Regions from separate parts of the Streptomyces sp. NPDC001393 genome, predicted to be linked through region 2. Evidence: riboswitches for the same ligand, from Rfam matches in the RefSeq annotation. Region 2 holds a riboswitch; the other holds the start of a gene.
The links. A riboswitch is a leader RNA that binds a small molecule or an ion and turns the genes downstream of it on or off. The one in region 2 is predicted to bind glycine.
Positions count from the first base shown of each region.

Region 1: it holds a riboswitch for glycine, as region 2 does, so the genes downstream of both, gcvT (glycine cleavage system aminomethyltransferase GcvT) here and gcvP (aminomethyl-transferring glycine dehydrogenase) in region 2, are expected to answer to the same signal.

Region 1 covers NZ_JBSFIH010000026.1:80,844-85,254, reverse strand. The annotation lists gene glyA (serine hydroxymethyltransferase) at 1-907, opposite strand, end outside; gene gcvH (glycine cleavage system protein GcvH) at 922-1,299, opposite strand; gene gcvT (glycine cleavage system aminomethyltransferase GcvT) at 1,408-2,535, opposite strand; glycine riboswitch at 2,575-2,687, opposite strand; glycine riboswitch at 2,688-2,785, opposite strand; gene ACWC2T_RS26005 (AAA family ATPase) at 2,965-3,633, shown strand; gene ACWC2T_RS26000 (enhanced serine sensitivity protein SseB) at 3,676-4,411, shown strand, end outside.
Region 2 covers NZ_JBSFIH010000091.1:9,294-13,704, reverse strand. The annotation lists gene gcvP (aminomethyl-transferring glycine dehydrogenase) at 1-2,542, opposite strand, end outside; glycine riboswitch at 2,711-2,805, opposite strand; gene ACWC2T_RS43550 (PRC-barrel domain-containing protein) at 2,925-3,296, shown strand; gene ACWC2T_RS43545 (DNA polymerase IV) at 3,218-4,411, opposite strand, start outside.

The DNA of each region.
Region 1 (4,411 bases), on a different contig from region 2:
CCGTCAGGCGCTCGGCGAGGATGCGCGCACCCTCCACGGTACGACGCTGGCGCTCCTTGAACTCCTCGCTCGCGGCGACCTTGAAGGAGACGGCCTTGGCCGCGATCACGTGCTCCAGGGGACCGCCCTGGAAGCCCGGGAAGACGGCGGAGTTCAGCTTCTTCGCGAAGTCCTTGCCGCGCGCGAGGATGATGCCGCCGCGCGGACCGCCCAGCGTCTTGTGCGTGGTGGAGGTGACCACATCGGCGTACGGCACCGGGTTGGCGTGCAGACCGGCCGCGACCAGGCCCGCGAAGTGCGCCATGTCGACCCACAGGTACGCCTCGACCTCGTCGGCGATCCGGCGGAAGGCGGCGAAGTCCAGCTCGCGCGGGTACGCCGACCAGCCCGCGATGATCACCTTCGGGCGGTGCTCCTTGGCCAGCCGCTCGACCTCGGCCATGTCGACCAGGCCGGTGGCGGCGTCCACGTGGTAGGCGACCACGTTGAACTGCTTGCCGGAGAAGTTCAGGCGCATGCCGTGGGTCAGGTGGCCGCCGTGCGCGAGGTCCAGGCCGAGGATGGTGTCCCCGGGCTGGGCGAGGGCGAACAGCGCCGCCTGGTTGGCGGAGGCGCCGGAGTGGGGCTGGACGTTGGCGTATTCGGCGCCGAACAGCTCCTTGATCCGGTCGATGGCGATCTGCTCGGCGACGTCGACGTGCTCGCAGCCGCCGTAGTAGCGGCGGCCCGGGTAGCCCTCGGCGTACTTGTTGGTGAGGACGGAGCCCTGCGCCTCCATCACCGCGAGCGGCGCGAAGTTCTCGGAGGCGATCATCTCGAGCGTGGACTGCTGCCGGTTCAGCTCGGCGTCGACCGCCGCGGCGATCTCCGGGTCCAGCTCGTGCAGGGAGGTGTTCAGGACGGTCATACGGCTACGACTCCTCAGCCGGCGTTCTGGGCGGTGTACTCGTCGGCGGAGAGCAGGTCGGCCGGCTCCTCCGCGACGCGCACCTTGAACAGCCAGCCGCCCTCGAAGGGCTCGGAGTTCACCAGCGACGGGTCGTTGACGACGTCCTCGTTGATCTCGGTGACCTCACCGGTGACCGGCGAGTACAGGTCGGAGACCGACTTGGTCGACTCCAGCTCGCCGCAGGTCTCGCCCGCGGTCACCGTGGAGCCGACCTCGGGGAGCTGGGCGTAGACGACATCGCCGAGCGCGTTGGCCGCGAACTCGGTGATACCGACCGTCGACACGCCGTCCTCGGCGGGCGACAGCCACTCGTGCTCCTTGCTGTAGCGCAGCTGCTGGGGGTTGCTCATGGCCTGAATTCTCCTGTACGCGCGGGAGTGCTGATGAAGGGGGACTGCTGAGACCGCTGGTGAGCGGCGGAAGCGTGCGCGGGGTCACACGGTGACCGCGCCCAGTGTCTACTTCTGGCGCTTGTAGAACGGCAGCGCCACGACCTCGTACGGCTCGTGGCTGCCTCGGATGTCCACGCCGACGCCCTCGGTGCCCGGCGCCGCGTGCGCCGCGTCGACGTACGCCATGGCGATCGGCTTGCCCAGGGTGGGGGAGGGGGCGCCGGAGGTGACCTCGCCGATCACCTCGCCGCCGGCGACGACGGCGTACCCGGCGCGCGGCACCCGTCGGCCCTCGGCGACCAGGCCGACGAGGACGCGCGGGGGGTTCTCCTGAGCCCTGGCGGCGGCCTGCTTCAGCGCCTCCCGCCCGACGAAGTCGCCCTCCTTCTCGAACTTCACCACCCGGCCGAGCCCGGCGTCGAAGGGGGTGAGGGAGGTGGTCAGCTCGTGCCCGTACAGCGGCATGCCCGCCTCCAGGCGCAGGGTGTCCCGGCAGGACAGGCCGCACGGGACCAGGCCGACGCCCTCGCCGGCCTTGGTCAGCGCCTGCCACAGCTCGACCGCGTGCTCCGGCTTCACGAACAGCTCGAAGCCGTCCTCGCCGGTGTACCCGGTGCGCGCGATCAGGGCCGGGACGCCGGCGACCGTGCCGGGCAGTCCGGCGTAGTACTTCAGGCCGTCCAGGTCGGCGTCGGTGAGGGACTTCAGGATGCCGGGGGACTCGGGGCCCTGGACGGCGATCAGCGCGTACGCGTCCCGGTCGTCGCGCACCTGGGCGTCGAAGCCGGCGGCGCGCTCGGTGAGGGCGTCCAGCACCACCTGGGCGTTGGAGGCGTTGGCGACCACCATGTACTCGGTCTCGGCGAGCCGGTAGACGATCAGGTCGTCCAGGATGCCGCCGTCGGCCTGGCAGATCATGGTGTAGCGGGCGCGGCCCACGCCGACGGAGGCGATGTTGCCGACCAGCGCGTAGTTCAGGAAGGCGGCGGCCCCGGCACCGGTGACGGTGATCTCGCCCATGTGGGAGAGGTCGAAGAGACCCGCTTTCGTCCGCACGGCGAGGTGCTCGTCGCGCTCGGAGCCGTAGCGCAGCGGCATGTCCCAGCCGGCGAAGTCGGTCATCGTCGCACCGAGCGAGCGATGCAGGGCATCGAGCGCGGTGTGGCGCAGCTCAGTGGGTTCGGTACTGCTCATCGGTCGGTCGTCTCCCAAGGAATGACAGGCGAGGAACGTTCCTCCCCATCTGTCATCGGAACCTGAGAGGTTCGCCGGGACCGCCACGGGGGCGATCACGGCTTGCACCTTGGGTGGAGCCACTGTCGCAGCGGCCCGCTTTTCAGATGTGCCTCGCCCGCGCGGTAACGGGGCCTGAGAGATTCAAGGGAGGGACTTGCTCCTTCGGCGTCCCAGCGAAGGCTGCTGGGAACTCTCCCGCGCGGATTCAAGCGGCCGGTATGCAGTTGGCGGCCACATCATTGCACGCCGCGCCCCCGCCCGTCAGGGGCCGCAGCTGTAACCGTGCTGTGGCAGGACGCGTACGAAACCGCCGGGCACCGCGCATTACCTTCCCTTTACATCCGGCGGGCATGAATATTGCCAAGCCCGAGGGGGAGGACGATCACGGTGAACAGGACCCCGGTGTACGCCACCGTCACCACCGCCATCGCGGTGCCGAGGCAGCGCCAGGCCGCGCCCCAGGTCGTCCGCGACCTGCGCGAGCGCGCCGGCCGCGGCCCCCGCGCCCTGGCCTTCGGCCCCCGCGACCTGGTCGTGATCACCGGCCTGCCCGGCAGCGGCAAGTCCACCCTGATGCACCGCGCGGTCACCGGCCCCCGCATCGACTCCCAGGACACCCGCGACCGCTTCGCGGCCCGCCTGCCGGGCTTCCTCCCCTACGCCCTCTACCGCCCCCTGGTCCGCCTCGCCCACTACGCCGGCCTGCGCCGCGCCCTGCGCACCGGCGAGGGCGTCGTGGTGCACGACTGCGGCACCCAGCCCTGGGTGCGCGCCTGGCTCGCCCGCGAGGCGCGTCGCCGCGGCGGCACCCTCCATCTGCTCCTGCTCGACGTCCCTCCCGAGGCCGCCCGAGCGGGCCAGCGCGAGCGCGGCCGGGGCGTGTCCGCCTACGCCTTCCGCCGCCACCGCCGTACGGCCGCCCGGCTGCTCGCCGCGGCCGAGCGCGGCGAGCTGCCCGCGGGCTGCGGCGCCGCCGTGCTGCTGGACCGGCCGGCGGCGGACGCCCTGCAGCGGATCACCTTCACGACGGGAGGCACTGTCACCGCCACCCGCTAGCCTTCATGCTCACAGCAGTGGTTCCCAGCAGGCGGTAGGCAGATGGACTTCCCGGCGGACATTCCCGCGGACTTCCCGGCACAGGCGCACCCCCAGCCCCACGGCGGCTGGCCCGGCAACGAGCTGGAGGAGGTGCTCTCGGCCTCCCTCGGCATACCCGCCGCGGCCGGCCGGATCATCGAGGTGCTGGGCCGGAGCCTGCTCTGGATCCCGCTGCCCAACGGCGGCGGCCCGGACAGCGGCCCGCTCGACCTGCCCACGCTGGAGATCGAGGGCCAGGTCTACGTGCCGGTGTTCAGCTCCGAGGAGCAGCTGCGCCAGGCGACGGGCTCCCACATGTCGTACACCATCGCCCCCGCCGTGGAGTTCGCCCGCGGCCTGCCCCCGCAGGTCGGCATCGCGGTGAACCCCGACGCGCTGGTCGGCATCCCGCTCCCGCCCGCGGCGGTGGCCGAGCTGTGCCGGGCCGGCCGCACCCCGCTGGACGGCCCGAACACCGGCGCCCGGGTCCGCCTCTTCGAGCCCGACTGGCAGGACGACCCGGTCGACTTCCTCTCCGCCGCCTCCGCGGAGTTCGCCGAGACCGGCGTGGTCCTCACCGCCCGGCGCTGCCTGGCCGCCATCGAGACGGACGACCCGGTCATGTTCGTGGGCGTGGAGCTCTCCCGGTGGGAGGGCGACCTGCGCACCCTGCCCCTCCAGGCCCTGGGCAGAGCCCTCGGCAGGGTCCAGGTCAAGTGGCCGGTCAACCTGGTCCTCATGGACGTCACGGACGACC
Region 2 (4,411 bases):
TGGTCGGCGCGTGGAAGCCGTAGTCGATCAGGCGCTTGGCCACGTCGTCCACGCTCACCCCGGTCGCCTTGGTCAGCGGGCGCAGGTCGATGATGCACTCGTGCGCGACCAGGTTGCCGGGGCCGGTGTAGAGCACCGGGTAGTGCGGCTCCAGGCGCTTGGCGATGTAGTTCGCGGAGAGCACGGCCACCTGCGTGGCCCGCTTGAGGCCCTCGCCGCCCATCAGCCGGACGTACGCCCAGGAAATGGGCAGGATGCCCGCGGAGCCCCAGGGAGCGGCCGAGATCGGGCCGACGCCCGTCTCCGGGCCCGCGGCCGGCTGCAGGGGGTGGTTCGGCAGGTACGGCGCCAGGTGCGAGCGGACCGCGACCGGGCCGACGCCAGGGCCACCGCCGCCGTGCGGGATGCAGAAGGTCTTGTGCAGGTTCAGGTGGGAGACGTCACCGCCGAAGTGGCCGGGCTTGGCGAGGCCGACCAGCGCGTTGAGGTTGGCGCCGTCGACGTACACCTGACCGCCGGCCTCGTGCACCTGGGCGCAGATGTCGGCGACGTGCTCCTCGAACACGCCGTGCGTCGACGGGTAGGTGATCATCAGCACCGCGAGCTCGTCGCGGTGCTGCTCGATCTTCGCCCGCAGGTCCTCGACGTCGATCTCGCCGTCCTCGGCGGTCTTGACGACGACGACCTTCATGCCGGCCATCACGGCGCTGGCGGCGTTGGTGCCGTGCGCGGAGGACGGGATGAGGCACACAATGCGCTGCTCGTCGCCGCGCGCGCGGTGGTAGCCGCGTACGGCGAGCAGACCGGCCAGCTCGCCCTGTGAACCGGCGTTCGGCTGCAGGGAGACCTTGTCGTATCCGGTGACCTCGGCGAGACGTTCCTCCAGCTCACGGATGAGCGTGAGGTAGCCCTCGGCCTGCTCTGCGGGCGCGAAGGGGTGCAGCCGGCCGAACTCGGGCCAGGTGACCGGCTCCATCTCGGTGGTCGCGTTGAGCTTCATGGTGCAGGAGCCCAGCGGGATCATGCCGCGGTCGAGCGCGTAGTCGCGGTCGGCCAGCCTGCGCAGGTAGCGCAGCATCGCGGTCTCGGAGCGGTGCTGGTGGAAGACCGGGTGGGTGAGGTAGGCGTCGGTGCGCAGCAGCGCCTCGGGCAGAGTGTCCTCGGCGGTCGCGTCGAGGGCCGCTATGTCGCCCTTGACGCCGAAGGCGGACCAGACGGCCTCCAGCTGGGCCCGCTGGGTGGTCTCGTCGCAGGCGATCGAGACGTGGTCGGCGTCGGTCAGGTGGAGGTTGACGCCGTTCTCCCGCGCGGCGGCGACGATCTCGGCGGCCGTGCCGGGCACGCGCGCGGTGAGGGTGTCGAAGAAGGCGCCGTGCACGACCTCGACCCCGCCGGCCTTCAGGCCCTCGGCGAGGAGGGTGGCGTACCGGTGCGTGCGGCGGGCGATGGTCTTCAGGCCCTCGGGCCCGTGGTAGACGGCGTACATGCCGGCCATCACGGCGAGCAGCACCTGCGCGGTACAGATGTTGCTGGTCGCCTTCTCCCGGCGGATGTGCTGCTCACGGGTCTGCAGCGCGAGCCGGTAGGCCTTGTTGCCGTCGGCGTCGACGGAGACGCCCACGAGACGGCCGGGCAGGCTGCGCGCGAACTTCTCGTGCACCGCCATGTAGCCGGCGTGCGGACCGCCGAAGCCCATCGGCACGCCGAAGCGCTGGGTGGTGCCGACGGCGATGTCGGCGCCGAGCTCGCCCGGCGAGACCAGCAGGGTCAGCGCGAGCAGGTCGGCGGCGACGGTGACGAGGGCGCCGAGCTCGTGCGCCTGGTCGATGACCGGCTTGATGTCGCGTACGGCACCGGAAGCGCCGGGGTACTGGATCAGCACGCCGTTGATGTCACGCGCGGCGATGTCGGCCGGGATGCCGTCGCTGAGGTCGGCGACGACCACCTCGACACCGGTCGGCTCGGCCCGGGTCTCGATGACGGCGATGGTCTGCGGCAGCGCGTCCGCGTCGACCAGGAACAGGCCCTTCTTGTTCTTGCCCATGCGCCGGGACAGCGCCATGGCCTCGGCGGCGGCGGTGCCCTCGTCCAGCAGGGAGGCACCGGAGGTGGGCAGGCCGGTGAGGTCGGCGACCATCGTCTGGAAGTTCAGCAGGGCCTCGAGGCGCCCCTGGGAGATCTCCGGCTGGTACGGCGTGTAGGCCGTGTACCAGGCCGGGTTCTCCATGACGTTGCGCAGGATGACCGGCGGCGTGAAGGTGCCGTAGTAGCCGAGGCCGATCATGGAGTCGAGGACCTGGTTGCGGTCGGCGAGCGAGCGCAGCTCGGCGAGCACCTCCGCTTCGGTGCGGGCGCCCGGAAGGTCGAGGGCGTCGGCGTTCTTGATCACATCCGGGACCGCCGCGGCGGTCAGCTCGTCCAGCGAACCGTAGCCGACCTGCGCGAGCATCTTGGCCCGCGCCTCCTGGTCGGGCCCGATGTGGCGCTGCTCGAACGGGATGCCCGCTTCGAGCTCCGAGAGCGGAATACGATGGGCGGTCATTGCGGAGGCCTCCTGGTCTGACGCGACCTTCGAAGGGCACCACGGCGCGGGTGCCCGGACGGCCTCCCCCTCTGTCATCTCAACCTGAGAGCTTCACCGGGTACGTCCCGGTTTTCACCGTCGGTGAGAGCGGGAGCCGTCGACACCCGCCCTGCTTTCCAGAGTGACCTCGTCCGTGCGGTACGTGAGCCTGAGAGATTCCGGGGAGGATTTGCTCCTTCGGCGCCTCCGAGGTGGTCGGAGGACTCTCCCGCACGGGGTCAGCAGCCGCTGTCAGCCTACCAGCGAGGTCAACGCCCGGGCCCTCGAGTGGCCGCCTCCCTGAATGTGCTCTTTTGTAGTGCTTACGGATGAGTTGCGACCAAGTGGAGGGAGAGGGACCGTGCAGACCGACATCGATCCGCGCAACCTGATCGGCCGCAAGGCGTTCGACCGCAATGGCACCAAGATCGGCACCATCGACGAGGTGTACCTCGACGACGCGACCGGCGTGCCGGAGTGGGCGGCCATACGCACCGGACTGTTCTCCCGCGACGCCTTCGTCCCCCTGGAGCCGAGCGAACTGATCGAGGGCGCCCTCCGTGTCCCCTTCGACCGCGCGCTGATCAAGGACGCCCCGGACTTCGGCGTGGGCCGCCACCTCTCCCCCGAGCAGGAGCTCCAGCTCTACCACCACTACGGCCTCGACGTGGCCTCACCTCCTTCGGCCCCGGACCGCGAATTCGGCAAGCTGGCGGGCTCGGAGGAAACCTGATCGTTCTCAGGGGTCCGGGGCGCAGCCCCTTGCCGGTCACTCCTCGACCGACCGAGACGGGCGGGCGGATGGGAAGGATCCGAAACCAAGGGCAACGGATCGGCGGCCTCCAGCGCAGGATCCTCGACAGAGAACGTCCGCACCCGCCCCGGAGCGGACTGCGGCGTCTCAAAACGCACCGTCACCCGCCCCAGCCCACTCCCCTGCACCCACCCGTGCCCGTACTCCGCGTGCCTGACGTCCTGTCCCGCCCGCCAGTGCCTTTCGACGGGCTCCGCCCGCTCCACGACGACCTCGGCCTCGGCCTCCTCCGGCGCCTCCACTGCCCGCGAGGGCATGGCCTGCGCGAACAGATCCTCCTGCGTGTAGTCGGCGAGCCCGGAGACACCCACCCCCAGCAGCCGTACCCCACCCGTGGTGTCCACGGAGTCCAGCAGCCGCGCCGCCGCCTCCCGCACCACCGCCGGATCGTCCGTCGGCCCCCGCAACGTCTCCGACCTGGTCAGCGTCGAGAAGTCGTACCGCCGCACCTTCAGCACGATCGTCCGCCCCGACAGCCCGGCTCCGCGCAGCCGCCCCACGCACCGGTCGGCGAGCCGCTGCACCTCCAGCCCGATCCGCAGCCGGTCATGGATGTCCACGTCGTAGGTGTCCTCGACCGACACCGACTTCGCCTCGCGCTCGGCGACCACGGGCCGCTCGTCGTGGGCCAGGGCCATGGCGTACAGCGCGTGCCCGTGCGCCTTGCCCAGCAGCCGGACCAGCTCGTCCTCGCCCGCTTCGGCCAGCTCCTCGACCGTGGTGATCCCGGCCCTGCGCAGATGGTCGCCGGTGGCCGGACCGACCCCCGGCAGCGTGCGCACCGGCATCGGGGCCAGCAACGCCCGCTCGGACCCCGGCTCGATGACCATCAGGCCGTCCGGCTTGGCCTGCTCCGAGGCGATCTTGGCCAGCATCTTGGAGGCGGCGAGCCCCACCGAGCCCGTCAGCCCGGTGACCGCCCGTATGTCCGCACGCAGCTTGATCCCGGCCAGCCGCGCCGACTCCTCGTCCCAGGCCGTCCCGCCCGCCTCCAGATCCACGAACGCCTCGTCCAGGCTGAGCGGCTCCACCAG